Regions from separate parts of the Pseudomonas sp. MH9.3 genome, predicted to be linked through region 4. Evidence: predicted binding sites of a transcription regulator. Region 4 holds the regulator's gene; each other region holds the start of a gene.
What was found. The regulator sigma-54, encoded in region 4, starts transcription at its own class of promoters, with help from an activator protein. The targets are predictions, from matches to a motif close to ANTGGCATNNANNTTGCTNT.
Positions count from the first base shown of each region.

Region 1: the regulator sigma-54 is predicted to act here: its motif matches at 2,336-2,355, upstream of RHM60_RS03625 (circularly permuted type 2 ATP-grasp protein).
Region 2: the regulator sigma-54 is predicted to act here: its motif matches at 1,840-1,859, upstream of glnA (type I glutamate--ammonia ligase).
Region 3: the regulator sigma-54 is predicted to act here: its motif matches at 2,509-2,528, upstream of flgB (flagellar basal body rod protein FlgB).

Region 1 is NZ_CP133785.1:920,706-924,867, forward strand. It holds gene RHM60_RS03605 (sodium:proton antiporter) at 1-996, shown strand, start outside; gene RHM60_RS03610 (hypothetical protein) at 987-1,151, opposite strand; gene RHM60_RS03615 (hypothetical protein) at 1,163-1,375, opposite strand; gene RHM60_RS03620 (hypothetical protein) at 1,461-2,006, opposite strand; gene RHM60_RS03625 (circularly permuted type 2 ATP-grasp protein) at 2,530-3,939, shown strand; gene RHM60_RS03630 (alpha-E domain-containing protein) at 3,942-4,162, shown strand, end outside.
Region 2 is NZ_CP133785.1:4,113,611-4,117,772, reverse strand. It holds gene typA (translational GTPase TypA) at 1-31, opposite strand, end outside; gene thiI (tRNA uracil 4-sulfurtransferase ThiI) at 171-1,625, opposite strand; gene glnA (type I glutamate--ammonia ligase) at 1,960-3,366, shown strand; gene RHM60_RS18285 (chorismate mutase) at 3,572-4,081, shown strand.
Region 3 is NZ_CP133785.1:2,256,499-2,260,660, forward strand. It holds gene flgE (flagellar hook protein FlgE) at 1-842, opposite strand, end outside; gene RHM60_RS09690 (flagellar hook assembly protein FlgD) at 874-1,596, opposite strand; gene flgC (flagellar basal body rod protein FlgC) at 1,613-2,056, opposite strand; gene flgB (flagellar basal body rod protein FlgB) at 2,060-2,467, opposite strand; gene RHM60_RS09705 (hypothetical protein) at 2,792-3,574, shown strand; gene cheR (protein-glutamate O-methyltransferase CheR) at 3,659-4,162, opposite strand, start outside.
Region 4 is NZ_CP133785.1:4,707,248-4,711,409, forward strand. It holds gene ptsN (PTS IIA-like nitrogen regulatory protein PtsN) at 1-346, opposite strand, end outside; gene hpf (ribosome hibernation-promoting factor, HPF/YfiA family) at 356-661, opposite strand; gene RHM60_RS20880 (RNA polymerase factor sigma-54) at 738-2,231, opposite strand; gene lptB (LPS export ABC transporter ATP-binding protein) at 2,416-3,141, opposite strand; gene lptA (lipopolysaccharide transport periplasmic protein LptA) at 3,141-3,674, opposite strand; gene lptC (LPS export ABC transporter periplasmic protein LptC) at 3,661-4,162, opposite strand, start outside.

The DNA of each region.
Region 1 (4,162 bases), 1.9 Mb from region 4:
GGTGTGTCATTGCTGGTGGGGGCAATCCTGGCACCCACCGACCCGGTGCTGGCCGGCCTGGTACAGGTCAACAATGCCCAGGACTACGACGCGCTGCGCTTTGGCCTCTCGGGCGAGGCCGGTTTGAACGACGGCACGGCCTTCCCCTTCGTGATCTTCAGCCTGCTGTTCATGCAGCATGGCGGCTTTGACGGCGACTGGCTCGGCGGCTGGGTCCTGAAGAATCTGATCTGGGCAGTGCCAGCCGGGTTGCTGGTGGGTTACTGGATGGGCCGGGGCATCGGCCGCGTCACCTTGTGGCTGCGCATCACCCACGACGACAGCACCCTGTCGCCCAATGACTACCTGACCCTGGCGCTGATCGCACTGGCCTACGTGGTCGCCGAAGCGATCGGTGGCTACGGTTTTCTGTCGGTGTTCGCTGCCGGGCTCGGCCTGCGCCAAGCCGAACTCAAATCCACCGGCAACGCCAGGACACCCGCCGAGCACCTGGCACTGCCCGTGGTCGGTCACCTGGAAGTGGAGCCGGAGCGTGCCCTGCAAGGCGACGTCAGTGAACTGGCCGATACGCAGATTGCGGCAGGCGTGATGATGGGCGACATGCTCTCGTTCGGCAGCCTGGTGGAACGCTCGATGGAAGTGTTTCTGGTGACCGTCTTGGGCATCGTGCTGGTCAGCCATTGGGACTGGCGCGCGCTGTTGGTGGCGGCATTGCTGTTTTGCGTGATTCGCCCGGTCAGCGTATTCGCCATGCCCTGGGGCAGCCTGGTCGACCGCCAGCAACGCGGCCTGATGGGTTGGTTCGGGATTCGCGGCATCGGCAGCATCTACTACCTGTTCTACGCCCTCAACCATGGGCTGATCGGCACCAGCAGCGCCGTGGCGGTGAACCTTACCGTGTCGGTGATTGCCCTGAGCATCGTCGTGCATGGCCTGAGTACCCAGCCAATGCTGGCATGGTATGAACGACGAGCCAGGGCGAAGGGTCAGTCCTGACGCTCAGTATTGCCGACGTCTGCCGCGTCATCCAGATCGTTGAGAGGCACAGTGGCATCCTCCTTGAGCGGCGCGGTGGCATCGTCCATCAACGAGCCCGGGTCTTCGTTGCCCGGATCGTTGGGGTCGTCTTCCAGGTCGAGTTCTTTTGACATGACGTTCTCCTCTAGCCGCCCTGAGTATCGATATCGGCATCGGTTTCAGGTTTGTGCTCGGGCTCGGGTTCGAAATCCGGGCTGAACTCGTTCTCCTTTGCCTTGGGGTCGCTGGCAGCCGCTGGATCCTTGGGCGCATTGACAGCGCTGCCTGTGGCCGGCGCGCCGCCATCGATGGCCGGGTCGTTACGGTTGCTGGTTTGCGGGTCGTCGCTGGTGTTCATGGGGCACCTCTTCGCAGGTCTGAGGGAAATCTGTACTGCGTAAAACTAAGGCGCCGCGCCGACGAGCGAAGTTCCTTCCGAGTGCTCAGCGGATCGGATTGTCGACCTGGATATAGAACGCATAAATGCCCAGCACCAACCAGAACACCATGAACAGCCAGGGTGCACGCATGGAGAACAACAGCGACTTGCGATAGCCCTTGTGGGAGGACTCCATTTCGGAAAACAGCGGCGACTCATCGTAGGCCATGCCCATCACCGGTTCGCTGCGCAGCAGTTCGCTCTGTTTGTAGTGCCAGTGGTCGATGATTTCATACGCCGCGCGAATACCGGGCCAGGCATTCAGCGAACTCAAAATACCCAGCGCCACCAGGAACACCGGCACCACCAGGGTAAACAGCTTGCCCCACTCCGGATTGAGGTTGCCCATGCCGGAGACGAAGGCGATCACCAGGAATGACTGCGCGGTGAGGTAGGCATCGGTGCGGTTGGCGAGGATGGTGGTTTCGTACTGGATTTCTCGGCGGTAGAAGTCCAGCCGGTCCTTGGGCGAACCGAAGATCTTGGCGTTGTGCTCGCTGTGGTCGGTCAGGGCCGATTCCGGGGTATCGGGCGAGATGATGGTTGGCACGACGGTACTCCGCAGATTGTCGAATGCCAATTAGAAGAATCGAGCGTGGGCGAAGTTCAAGTTAGTTACGCACCATTAAAGAGCACTGCGCGAGCGATCTGAGGTGGAACGCCCTATCGTGGCGAACGGGGCACCGTGGCGAGCGGGCTTGCCCCGCGTTGGGGTGCGAAGCGCCCCCAATCGAGCAAAACGCGGTGTGCCTGATACGGCTCAGCGCCTGGCTTTGGGGCTGCTGCGCAGCCCAACGCAGGACAAGCCTGCTCGCCACAGGGAATCTGCGCTTAAAGGGCGAGCCCGCTCGCCACAAGTAATCGGCGCCTGAAGGCCATTTCGGCACATGCATTGCTTAACCCTTTCATCTGCCCGTAAACAGGAGCAAGCGTTACCCCCCGACCCAGAGCCCCCCCACCAGAAAGAAAGGACCAGGCCTGTTGGCACCCTGCGCCACGGGCTCATATAAAAAATGCGTTTTTAAAAGCGGCAGTGCCACCCATGCACCCCTGGGCACTGACAAGGTATCGGAATGGCTCGATCTTTCTTTGACGAAATGAATGACGCGAACGGCGAGTGCCGTGCGCATTACCAGGATTTCTCGCGCTGGCTGGCCAATACGCCGCCGGAACTGCTGGCCCAGCGTCGCCGCGAGGCAGATTTGCTGTTTCACCGCGCCGGCATCACGTTCACCCTGTACGGCGATGAACAGGACACCGAGCGCCTGATCCCCTTCGACATCATCCCGCGCAGCATTCCCGCCAGCGAGTGGAGCGTGATCGAGCGCGGCTGTATCCAGCGCGTCAATGCGCTGAACATGTTCCTCGCCGACATCTACCACGACCAGCGCATCATCAAGGCCGGCATCATTCCGGCGGAACAGGTGCTGGGCAACGAAGGCTATCAAAAGGCAATGGTCGGGCTAGACCTGCACCGCGGCATCTACTCGCACATCTCCGGCGTCGACCTGGTGCGCGACGGCGACGGCACCTACTACGTGCTCGAAGACAACCTGCGCACCCCCAGCGGCGTGAGCTACATGCTCGAAGACCGCAAGATGATGATGCGCCTGTTCCCCGAAGTGTTCGCCAGACAGCGCATCGCGCCGGTGGACCACTACCCCAACCTGCTGCTCAAGACCCTCAAGAGTTCCAGCCGCCTCGACAACCCGAATGTGGTGGTGCTGACCCCCGGCCGCTTCAACAGTGCGTTTTTCGAGCATGCCTTTCTGGCGCGGGAAATGGGCGTGGAACTGGTGGAAGGCGCCGACTTGTTCGTGCACGACCTCAAGGTATTCATGCGCACCACCGACGGGCCCAAGGCCGTCGACGTGATTTACCGCCGCATCGACGACGCGTTCCTCGACCCGCAGGCGTTCAACGCCGAATCCATGCTCGGCGTGCCCGGCCTGGTGGCCGCCTATTGCGCGGGCAACGTGGTGCTGGCCAACGCCATCGGTACCGGCGTGGCCGACGACAAGTCGATCTACCCCTACGTGCCGGCGATGATCAAGTTTTACCTGGACGAAGAACCGATCCTGCAGAACGTGCCGACCTTCCAGTGCCGCAAGCCTGATGAACTGTCCCACGTGCTGGCCAACCTCGGCGAGCTGGTGGTCAAGGAAACCCAGGGTTCCGGCGGCTACGGCATGCTGGTGGGCCCCGCGTCCACGACCGCCGAGATCGAGGACTTCCGCCAACGCATCAAGGCGCGCCCCCATGCCTACATCGCCCAGCCGACCCTGAGCCTGTCCACCTGCCCCACGTTCGTCGAAAACGGCATTGCGCCCCGGCATATCGACTTGCGCCCCTTTGTCCTCTCGGGCAAGGAAACCCGTCTGGTGCCCGGTGGTCTCACGCGGGTGGCGCTGCGTGAAGGCTCGCTGATCGTCAACTCGTCGCAGGGCGGCGGAACCAAGGACACCTGGGTGGTGGAGGACTGAATATGCTGAGTAGAACCGCCGCAGATCTGTACTGGATGTCACGTTACCTGGAGCGCGCCGAAAACCTGGCACGCATGCTCGAAGTCAGTTACTCGTTGTCGCTGATGCCCCAGGCCGGGCGCAGTGACGGGCTGGACGAACTGGCCATGTCGCTGCTCAGCAGCGGCACCCTGGAAAATTACCTGGAGCGCCACCAGACCCTGGACGCCGAACGCATGCTGCA
Region 2 (4,162 bases), 590 kb from region 4:
TGATGGCGATGTTACGTAGATTTTCGATCACTTGTGTATCTCGATCAGAGGATTCGGTGTGCTGACAGGTCGTGGCAGCGATTAACAGTAGAGTCAGGCCTTGCCGTTACAGCTTGACGGCAGAGTCGGGGGGCCGGTGACGCAGGCCACAGGCAAACAGCCCCGGGCTCTTAGCTCGGTCGATAAACGCGCACATTGGCATGCCCCTCACTGAGCAAATGGTGGGCATGCAGGCGACTCATCACGCCTTTGTCGCAATACAGCAGGTACTGACGGCTGTTATCCAGTTCCTTGAAACGCGCGTTCAATGCATAGAACGGCAGCGTTTGTACGTCGATGCCGGCGATTTCCAGCGGCTCATCCTCGGCGGCATCCGGGTGACGGATATCGACGACGATCTGACCGGCCAGGGCTTCGCTGACTTCTTCGATCTGCACATCCTGGCCCAACTCGTCGATCACGCGATCGATCGGGACCAGTTTGGCGTTCTCGAGCGCACGCTCCAGAACCGCCATATCAAACTGTTGTTCTTCATACTCCACGCGGTTGCGCTTGGCGTGGGTCTTGGGGTTCACCGAGATGACCCCGCAGTATTCCGGCATATGCTTGGCGAAATCGGCGGTGCCGATTTCTTCGGCCAGGTCGATGATGTCCTGCTTGTGGCTGGCGATCAGCGGGCGCAACACCAGCTTCTCGGTCACGCAGTCGATCAGCGACAGGTTGGGCAGCGTCTGGCTGGCCACCTGGGAGATCGCTTCGCCGGTCACCAGCGCGTCGATCTGCAACTGATCGGCAATGCGGGACGCAGCGCGCAACATCATACGCTTCAAAACCACGCCCATATGACTGTTATCGACTTTAGCGAGAATTTCGCCCAGCACTTCCTCAAACGGCACGCTCACAAACAGCACGCGCTGGGAGCTGCCGTACTTCTTCCAGATAAAGTGCGCGACTTCCATCACGCCCAATTCGTGTGCACGCCCGCCCAGGTTAAAGAAGCAGAAGTGGCTCATCAGGCCGCGGCGCATGATCTGGTAGGCCGCCACCGTGGAGTCGAAACCACCGGACATGAGCACCAGGGTCTGTTCCAGGGCGCCCAGCGGGTAGCCGCCGATGCTGTTGTGCTGGCTGTGGATCACAAACAACCGTTGGTCGCGAATCTCCATGCGCACTTCAATTTGCGGCGCTTTGAGGGAGATTCCGGCCGCGCCGCACTCGCGACGCAGCTTGCTGCCGACGTATTTCTCCACATCCATGGAGCTGAACGGATGCTTGCCGGCGCGCTTGCAGCGTACCGAAAAAATCCTGCCTTCCAGCTCATCGCCAAAGTGCAGTTTGCACTTCTCGGTGATGTCATCGAAGTCGCCCAGCGGGTACTCGTCCACCTGCAGGAAATGCGCGATGCCCGGCATGCAGCTCAGGCGCTCGGTCATGTCCTTCAGGGCTTTGGCGTCGGTCAGGCGGGTTTCCAGCTCGAGGTTGTCCCACACACCGTTGACCACCACAGCCGGGTCCAGATCGCGGAGCACGGCACGGATGTTCTTGGCCAACTGACGGATGAAACGCATCCGTACCGGTCGGCTCTTGATGGTGATTTCAGGGAAGACTTTTACGATTAATTTCATGGAAACAGCGCGTGCCGGGCCTGCTGAAAAAGGGGGGCGCGGATTATAGCGGAAATCGCTCAAGGTTTAACCAGTTAATATGCACTGCACTTGACGCGCACTAAATGCGTGCATTTTCATCGGGCAACGCTACATTGCAGTGCGCATCTTTTTGCCATTTGTCGTTATGCACCTTTATAGGGTCGCATTTGGAGCACAAAACCCATGTTGGCGCACTGGCATGCAATTTGCTCTCTTGTGAGGCAGGTTGCCATGGCGGACTATCCGCGCCGGCATCACCCACATTCTAAGGGCTAACTCCACTACCCCAGCCCGAAGCCACCCGGAGGACACCATGTCGAAGTCGGTTCAACTCATCAAAGATCATGACGTTAAATGGATTGATCTGCGCTTCACGGACACAAAAGGCACTCAGCACCACGTGACCATGCCGGCTCGCGACGCGCTGGATGATGCTTTCTTCGAAGAAGGCAAAATGTTCGACGGTTCCTCCATTGCTGGCTGGAAAGGCATCGAAGCTTCCGACATGATCCTGATGCCGGACGACAGCACTGCCGTACTCGACCCGTTCACCGAAGAGCCTACCCTGATCCTGGTATGCGACGTGATCGAGCCTTCGACCATGCAAGGCTACGACCGCGACCCGCGTGCGATCGCCAAGCGTGCCGAGGAATACCTGAAGTCGACCGGTATCGGTGACACCGTATTCGTGGGCCCGGAGCCAGAGTTCTTCATCTTCGACCAAGTGAAGTTCAAGTCCGACATCTCCGGCTCCATGTTCAAAATCTACTCCGAGCAAGGCTCCTGGATGTCCGACCAGGACGTGGAAGGCGGCAACCATGGCCACCGTCCAGGCATCAAAGGCGGCTACTTCCCGGTGCCACCGTTCGACCACGACCACGAAATCCGTACCTCCATGTGCAACGCCATGGAAGACATGGGCCTGGTCATCGAAGTGCATCACCACGAAGTGGCCACTGCCGGCCAGAACGAAATCGGTGTGAAGTTCAACACCCTGGTAGCCAAGGCTGACGAAGTTCAGACCCTGAAATACTGCGTACACAACACCGCCGTTGCCTACGGCCGTACCGCGACCTTCATGCCAAAGCCTCTGTACGGCGATAACGGTTCGGGCATGCACGTTCACCTGTCCATCGCCAAAGATGGCAAGAACACCTTCGCTGGCGAAGGCTATGCCGGCCTGTCCGACACCGCCCTGTACTTCATCGGCGGCATCATCAAGCACGGCAAGGCCCTGAACGGCTTCACCAACCCGTCGACCAACTCCTACAAGCGTCTGGTCCCAGGTTTCGAAGCGCCGGTGATGCTGGCCTACTCGGCCCGTAACCGTTCGGCCTCGATCCGTATTCCTTACGTGTCCAGCCCGCGCGCTCGCCGTATCGAAGCACGTTTCCCGGATCCGGCAGCCAACCCGTACCTGGCCTTCGCTGCGCTGGTCATGGCTGGCCTGGACGGCATCCAGAACAAGATCCACCCTGGCGACGCCGCCGACAAAAACCTGTACGACCTGCCGCCTGAAGAGGCCAAGGAAATCCCGCAAGTGTGCGGCAGCCTGAAAGAGGCCCTGGAAGAGCTGGACAAGGGCCGTTCGTTCCTGACCAAAGGCGGCGTGTTCAGCGACGACTTCATCGATGCCTACATCGAGCTCAAGAGCGCTGAAGAAATCAAGGTGCGCACCTTCGTACACCCACTGGAATACGAGCTGTACTACAGCTGCTGATCCGGTAGCGCCGCCTAAGGCGGCGTGATGAAAAAAGACCTCCTTCGGAGGTCTTTTTTTTGCCTGAGCATGAAGAATGCGGGACGGGGCATACCCCGATGGCAGAGTGTCAGGCAATACCTGTATAACCTGACCCACCGCCATCGGGAGCAGGCCCCCTCCCACAAGGAGATCACCTTTGAAAGTACGTTTTTTGTTTGCCTTGATGTTTGCCAGCGCCACCGCCAGTGCCGCGCCGCCCACCCTTGAGCCGCTGCTCAACAGCATCGCCGAGCGTCTGGAGATCGCCGACCAGGTGGCCCTGAGCAAGTGGGACAGCCACAAGCCTGTGGAAGACAGGAAGCGCGAGCAGGAAGTGATCGCCAGCGTTGTCGCCCAGGCACCGAGCTACAAGCTCGACCCTGCCGCCGCCGAGCAGTTCTTCTCGGCACAGATCGAAGCGAACAAACTGGTGCAGTACACCCACTTGTCCGACTGGCAGTTCCAGGGCAAGGCGCCCGACGATCCGCGCCCTGACCTGGTCAAGCAAATCCGCCCGCAATTGGATGAGCTGCAAAAGAGCCTGCTCAAGCAACTGGCTGATTTCACCCCTCAGCGCACGGATCCGCAGTGCCCGCAATGGCTGGCCGAAGCCGTGCATGAACCGCTCAACGACCCGCTGCGCCAGTTGGCGATGATCCGCGCCACGGCCGAGTTGTGCATCTACAAAGGCTAGGCCTGTAACCCGATTAAAAATGTGGGAGGGGGCTTGCCCCTCCCACATTGGCCTGTATGCATTCAGGACCCTCTCTGACAC
Region 3 (4,162 bases), 2.5 Mb from region 4:
CCGTCGGTCACAGTGCCCGGCACCCAGTTGGAAATGGTCAACGTGGTGTTGGACGCCGTGCTCGGCGGGGTCACGATACCGGTGAGCTTGCCGGCGGTATCAAACGACAACGTCGAGGCCACCGGTGCGACAGCGCCGGTGCCCGTCGGCGCGCTGCCATCAGGGTTGCGCCCGTCGATCAAGGTGTAGGACTTCCACTGGTTGGAATCCGACTTGACCATGTATTGCACCATGGCGTGGGAATTGCCCTGGGTGTCATACAAGGTGGTGCTGTATTGGGTGGTGAAGGTGCTGGTGTCGCTCGGGTTGAACGGCTTGGCCACCTGGTCGATCACAACCTCCGAGGAGTTCAGGTTACTGGCCGAATCGACTTTGCTGGAGGCTTTGGGCGGCAGGTTCGACAGGTTCAGTTGCAGGTCGGTCAGGCCGCCCTTGATGATCTTGCCGTTGTCATCCGCGGCATAACCTTGCAGGCGCGAGGTGCCGGTGTTGTTGGTGATGTAGCCGTCCTTGTCGGCACGGAAGGCGCCACTGCGGGTGTATTGCAAGGCACCGTCGCTGCCCTTCTGGATGAAGAAGCCGCCGCCCTGGATCGCCATGTCCAGGATGCCACCGCTGCCGTTCACGTCACCCTGGGTGAACTGCTGGGATACCGCCGCCAGGTTCACGCCGTTGCCGATGCTGTTCTGGCCGGTGCCCAGCTTGGACGCCGCGTAGATGTCGGCGAACTCCGCACGGGACGACTTGAAGCCCGTGGTCGCAACGTTGGCGATGTTGTTGCCGGTCACGTCCAGTTGTTTGTTGGCCGCATAGAGGCCGCTAAGGCCGATGTTAAAAGACATGTATTTCTCCTTGCACCGTAGTTAGCGGGCTCTATAAACCGATGGTCTGGATTTGCGACTGCTTGATACTGCTTCCGCCTGCCAGGTTGAGCAGCATTTCGCCGCCGGTCTGGCTCAGGGTCACGCTGGTCACCGTTGCCGGCAGCGAGGTGGCCAGGGCGACGGAATCGCCCGCGTCATTCTTGGTGGTGGCCGTGAACGTGTAAGTCCCCGCAGCCGCAACCTCACCCTTGTCGTTCTTGCCGTCCCAGATAAAGCTCTGGGAACCGGCGCTTTGAGCGCCCATGTCGAGGGTGCGCACGGTGTTGCCGTCCTTGTCGGTGATCTTGACCGCGACATTGCCCACCGACGCCAGCACATTCACGGAGCCGGTCATGCTCTTGCTGGTATCGACCAGCGTCTTGTCGGTCTGGGTGATCACCGAACGGCCCACCAGCGAAGACGCTTGCAGCGCCTGCGACGAGGTGACGTTGGTGGAAATCGCCTTGACCGAGTCGTTCAGGTTGTTGATGCCTTCAAGGCTGCTGAACTGTGCCAGTTGGGCCACAAACGCACCGTTGTCCTGCGGCGACAAGGGGTCCTGGTTTTTCAACTGGGTTACCAGCAGTTTCAGGAAAGCATCCTTGCCCATTGCCTGGCTGCCCGTCGCGCCTGCGGCGGCGTCAGTGAGGCTGGTGTTGTCCTGAGCGGTCTTGACCTTGGAATTGAAAAGGTCCTGGACTGCCGAGTTGTTTGACGTATCAACGATGGCCATTAGTTGGCGCCCCTTATCACTGACCCAGGGTCAGGACCTTCTGCATCATGGTTTTGGCGGTGTTCATCATTTCCGCGTTGGTCTGGAACGAGCGACTGGCCGAGATCATGTCCGCCATTTCCTCGACCACGTTGACGTTGGGGTAGTAGACATAACCCTTTTCGTTCGCCGCAGGATGGTTGGGCTCGTAACGCGCCTCGAGGTTGCTCTGGTCCTCGACCACACCCAGCACTTGCACGCCGGAGCCTGCATTGCCCTGATCCTGGAACAACGAATCGCTGCCGCCGCTCTGCCCACCCTGGAACATGGTGGCGAACACCGGGTGGCGAGCGCGGTAGGTCTGGTCAATGCTCGAAGACACGGTCTCGGCGTTGGCGATGTTACTGGCCACGGTGTTGAGGCGCGTGGTCTGGGCGCTCATGCCGCTACCGGCAATATTGAAAACACTGGACAGGGACATGGCTTACTCTCCACGCAGGGCTGACATCAGCCCTTTGAATTTGCTGTTGAGCAGGGTGAAGCTGGCCTGGAAGTTCACCGAGTTCTCGGCGTAGTTCGACTGTTCCAACTGAGCATCGACGGTGTTCTGGTCGATCGACGGCTGCATCGGCGTGCGATACAGCAACGACTCATCACCACTGCTCAGGCCTTGCGCTTCAATATGACGGCTGTTGGTCATGTTCAAGGCGAAGGTGCCGTTCTGGGTCTTGTCCTGCTGTGCGGCGAGCACGGCGGAGAAGTCCAGGTCCCGAGCCTTGTAGTTCGGGGTATCGGCGTTGGCAATGTTGTTGGCCAGGACTTCGGCACGCTTTGCGCGAAAGCCCAGGGCTTGTTCGTGAATACCGAGCGCTTTATCGAAGCTGATGCTCATGGCGGAAACCTTTAGGCTGACCTGCTGTTCGTAACAAGGTCATAGCAAGGCGCATGCCAATGTGCGCAAGGCCCGTAATTCAAGGGTTTGCGGGGACAGGTCCGGCGGCAATGCCAGAAAAGCGGCAACCGGCTTCCGCGTGGCGCCAGTAAAGCGGCAACGGCGCTTGCCGCTTTACGCAGGGACGGCCACCCGTCAATACCCTCACTGAGTGGGCAGGAAGACACCACCGTTGGTCTTGACTGTCATTTCTGACAGTTGCGGTATCTGTCGCCTGGAGGCCTTATTCGGCGACCCCCTTAATGTGTGCCGCAGAGGTTTGAAATGTTGATTATCCCGCTGCCAAGATTCAACGAGCAAAACTCAGCACCCACCCCTGCGGAGCTGAACACCCAACTTATTACCGGTCATTCCGCTGGACTGACTGCCGATTTCCCGGTTGAAAAGGACGACAGGGTCTTTCTGACCCTGAGCAGTACTGTGCGTGGTGGCGAGTTCAACCAGAGCTTTCAGATTGCCCAAAGCGCGCCCAAACTCGAATTTCTGATCCCTAAAAGTTTTGTAGAAGTCAGCGCAGGCACCCTCGTGCATCTGCTGCTGTCCATCAACCGCGCAAGGCTGCTCTCGGCTGCGCCAACCGCGCGAGTATTTATCAATCCCCTGCCCATCATCGTGCCGCCTCCTGCCACCGTATGGGATTTCAGCGATAACACGCTTCAAGGCTGGGTACCCCAGGGGCCCTACGTGGGCGGATTACTGCACGTTATTAACAGCAGCGTGGTGGTGGACCTGCTCATCAGCCAGCCGGTCAGCGCTCACATCATCACGCGTGCAGTACCGGTGACTGCGGGGCGCACTTACGATTTCAGCTTCGAGGTCATTGGCGGCTCTGCTGTCAGCGATGGCTCGGCCTTGTGCATGACGATGAACGGCAGCCGGATTGGCACTGACGTAAAAAACATTACCCAGGCCCAACCACAGACCGGAACCGGGTCATTCACCGCCACCGCGACGACCAGCGTGCGGCTGGGCATTTTCAACCAGACGGTGCCCAGGGGGGCTCATCGCCTGTCCCTGAGCAATATCCGCATGACGCTCAGGCCCTGAGTACGGTTGGCTGAAGGGTCTCGTTTGCTGCGCGCATAAAAAACGGGAGGCCTTTGCAGAGCCTCCCGTTTTTTCAAGTGAACATCACTTGGCCTGGTAAATAATCCCGGGACTGCATTGCACCATCTGGTAATGATCCGGCAGACCGTTGAGTGCCTCCGAAGCACCGAGGAACAGATAGCCGCCGCGCTTGAGGGTGCCGTGGATGCGCAACAGAATGTCTTTCTTTACCTCGGCCGAGAAGTAGATCAGCACGTTGCGGCAAAACACCATGTCGAACTTGCCCAGGCTGGCGTAGCTGTCGAGCAGGTTGAACGAGCGAAACTCCACTCGGCTCTTGATCGGCGCCTTGACCGCCCAGCGTCCCGCGCCCTTGGGGTCGAAGAAACGCTGCAGCCGCTCCGGCGACAGGCCCCGGCCCAGGGCCAGACTGTCGTACTCACCGGTCTTGCAGTTGTTGAGCATGGTGCCGGACAGGTCGGTGGCGACGATCTGCGCACCGGCTTTCAACTGGCCGATATTGGTTCTTTCGAACTCATCGATGGCCATCGAGATCGAGTAGGGCTCCTGCCCCGACGAGCAGGCGGC
Region 4 (4,162 bases):
CCAGGTGAGCATCGGTGGCCGCTTCCGGGACCAGCAAAACGAAGAGCAGGTCGACCGGAGCGCCGTCGATGGCATCGAAATCAATGGGTCTTTCCAGGTGCAGCAAGGCGCTGACCGGTGTGTCGCAGCCTTTGAGTCGGCAGTGAGGAATGGCGATGCCGTTGCCAAAACCGGTGGAGCCCAGTTTTTCACGGTCGATCAGGGCCTTGAACACGACCTGCTCATCCAGCTCGGGCACTTCCCGGCTGATCAGGTTGGCAATGTGTTCGAGGGCTTTTTTCTTACTGCCTCCCGGCGCGTTCACCAGGGAACGGCCGGGGGTCAGGATGGTTTCAAGTCGGATCATGGGGGGGAGTTAACGACCTGTACCTTGCATCAGGTGCAGATTCTTTTCCTTATGCTTTATGAGTTGGCGGTCGAGCTTGTCGTAGAGCGAGTCAATCGCCGCGTACATGTCTTCGTGTTCCGCATTGGCGACGAGCTTGGCATTCGGTACGTGCAGGGTGGCTTCGATTTTCTGCTTGAGCTTGTCGACCTCCATGATGACCTGCACATTGGTGATCTTGTCGAAATGCCCCGCAAGCTTGTTCAGCTTGCTCTCGGTGTATTCACGCAGGGGCTTGGTGACTTCCAGCTGGTGTCCACTGATGTTGACTTGCATACAGCTTCTCCTTCGTTGCCAGTGCATAAAGCGACAGGCGAAAAGCGCCTGCCACTGGAACGCTGTGGCCCGCCCGTCACATCAACCGCTTACGCTCGCTGGAAGGCGCAATCCCAAGGGATTCGCGATACTTGGCGACGGTTCGACGGGCGACCTGAATGCCTTGTGCCTCCAGTAAACCAGCGATCTTACTGTCACTCAATGGCTTTTTCTGATTTTCCGCGGCAACCAGTTTTTTGATGATTGCGCGAATCGCCGTGGACGAGCATTCGCCGCCTTCGGAGGTGCTGACGTGGCTGGAGAAAAAGTATTTCAGCTCATATATACCCCGCGGGGTATGCATGAATTTCTGTGTGGTGACCCGCGAAATCGTCGATTCGTGCATGCCCACCGCTTCCGCGATATCGTGCAGCACCAGCGGTTTCATCGCTTCGTCGCCGTACTCCAGGAAGCCGCGCTGATGCTCGACGATCTGGGTGGCCACTTTCATCAGGGTTTCGTTGCGGCTTTGCAGGCTCTTGATGAACCAGCGGGCTTCCTGCAACTGGTTGCGCATGAAGGTGTTGTCGGCACTGGTGTCGGCGCGGCGCACAAAGCCGGCGTACTGCGGGTTGACCCGCAGGCGCGGCACGGATTCCTGGTTCAACTCCACCAGCCAGCGCTCGTTGTCCTTGCGGACGATCACGTCGGGGACCACGTATTCGGCTTCGCTGGATTCGATCTGCGAGCCCGGCCTCGGGTTGAGGCTCTGCACCAGCTCGATGACCTGGCGCAGTTCATCTTCCTTGAGCTTCATGCGACGCATCAGCTGGCTATAGTCACGGCTGCCCAACAGGTCGATGTAGTCGGTAACCAGGCGCTGGGCTTCAGCGAGCCATGGCGTCCTGGCGGGCAATTGACGCAATTGCAGCAGCAGGCATTCACTGAGGTTGCGCGCACCGATACCGGCGGGCTCGAACTGCTGGATACGGTGCAGGACGGCTTCAATCTCGTCCAGCTCGATATCCAGTTCGGGGTCGAAAGCCTCCAGAATTTCGTCGAGCGTCTCGTCCAGATAGCCCTGGTTGTTGATGCAGTCGATCAGGGTGACGGCGATCAGGCGATCAGTGTCGGACATCGGCGCCAGGTTCAGCTGCCACAGCAGGTGGCTTTGCAGGCTCTCGCCGACGGAGGTGCGGGTGGTGAAGTCCCACTCGTCATCATCATTGCTGGGCAAGCTGCTCGCGCTGGTCTGGTAGACATCTTCCCAGGCGGTGTCCACGGGCAGTTCGTTGGGAATGCGTTCGTTCCAGTCGCCTTCCTCGAGGTTGTCCACCGTGGGGGCAGTTTCCTGATAGGAGGGTTCCTGCACGTCCGGGTTGGGTTTTTGCTCGATGTTGTCGGCCAGTGGGTCTGCATTATCGAAGTCGTCGCCTTCTTCCTGGCGTTCGAGCATCGGATTGGACTCCAGGGCCTCCTGGATTTCCTGTTGCAGGTCCAGGGTCGACAATTGGAGCAGGCGGATGGCCTGTTGCAGCTGCGGTGTCATCGTCAGCTGCTGGCCCATTCTCAGGACTAGCGATGGTTTCATGGCAGGGGCTTAACACCTTATTCGCCGGCGCAATGCGCCATCCACGACAGGGCGCGCGAGCGCCAAACATAAGCAAATTATATGCCTGATATCAGGTGCTTTGCCTAGAGCGCGATGACAATAAAAATACTGAAGTTTTCATTGACTCGCGCGCTCGTCGGCGAACGCCCTGATACCACCGTGTCTACAGGCGGAACTCGTGACCCAGGTACACTTCCTTGACCAGTTCGTTGGCCAGGATAGTCGCCGAATCGCCTTCGGCGATCAGTTGGCCATCGTTGACGATATAGGCGGTCTCGCAGATATCGAGGGTCTCACGGACGTTGTGGTCGGTGATCAGCACACCGATACCCTTGGCCTTGAGATGATGGATGATCTGCTTGATGTCGCCGACCGAAATCGGGTCGACGCCGGCAAACGGTTCGTCCAGCAGGATGAACTTGGGTGCCGTCGCCAGGGCGCGGGCGATTTCCACGCGGCGACGCTCACCACCGGACAGACTCATGCCGAGGTTGTCGCGAATGTGGTTGATGTGGAATTCCTGCAGCAGGCTTTCCAGCTCCTGACGGCGGCCGTCGCGGTCGAGTTCCTTGCGGGTCTCGAGGATCGCCATGATGTTGTCGGCAACCGACAGCTTGCGGAAAATCGACGCTTCCTGTGGCAGATAGCCGATACCGGCGCGTGCGCGACCGTGCATGGGCTGGTGGCTGACGTCGAGGTCGTCGATCAGCACACGCCCCTGGTCGGCCTGGACGAGGCCCACGATCATGTAGAAGCAGGTGGTCTTGCCGGCGCCGTTGGGGCCGAGCAAGCCGACGATCTGGCCGCTGTCGATCGACAGGCTGACGTCGCGCACGACCTGACGGCTTTTGTAGGCCTTGGCCAGATGCTGGGCTTTCAGGGTTGCCATTACTCGGCCTTCTTCTTCGGCTGGATAACCATGTCGATTCGCGGACGGGGTGCAGTGACCTTGGAGCCATTGGCGCGACCGGCGTTGGCGATCTGCTTCACGGTGTCATAGGTGATTTTTTCACCTTCCGTGGAGTTGCCATCGGGGCTCAGCACCTTGGCCTGGTCGATCAGCACGATGCGATTCTGCTGGGCGTGATACTGGATGGTCTTGCCGTAGCCCTTCATCGGGCCGGTATCGGCAGGGGCCTGCTTCTGCTCGAAGTAGGCCAGGTTACCCACCGACGTCACCACGTCGATGTCGCCAGCCGGGGTGCGGGTGAGGGTCACCGTGTTGCCGGTGATCTTCATCGAGCCCTGGGTGATGATGACGCCGCCGGTGTAGGTTGCGACGCCTTGCTTGTCATCGAGCTGAGCATCGTCAGCCGAGATGTGGATCGGTTGCTGGCTATCGTTCGGCAGAGCCCAGGCGCTCACGCTTCCCAGTGCTGCGCCCAGACCGAGCAAAATAGGGAGAGTTTTAACGAGCCTCATACTGTCCTCTTACGTTCGATAGCAGGTGTATCCTGCTTTCTTTCAAATACGCTTTCATTCCCTTGCCAGTCGATACACCGCCAGCGCCGTCGATTCTAACGTCTTGCTCGGTCTGCGCATATTGCCTTTGTGGGAATACGGTCATGCGACTGCTGGTAATGATGGTGTCGCGGTTCTGCGCGTCAGTTCGTGCGACGCGCACCGAGTCGATCAGTTCCACCTCGGTGCCGTCCGGGTTGACCTCGCCACGCTTGCTGGTCACGTGCCACGGGAACTCGGTGCCACGGTACAGATTCAGGTCCGGGTTGGTCAGCAGCGTGACTTCGGAAGCCTTCAAATGCTCGACCTTGTCCGATGTCATCTCGTACTGCACCTTGCCATCGGGCAGAAACTGCACGCTGTAGGCGTTGGTTGCGTAATAGTCGATAACCCCTTCGTCAACCTGCGCAACAGGCTGGTCGAGAAAGCGCTCCGGGCTGATATTCCAG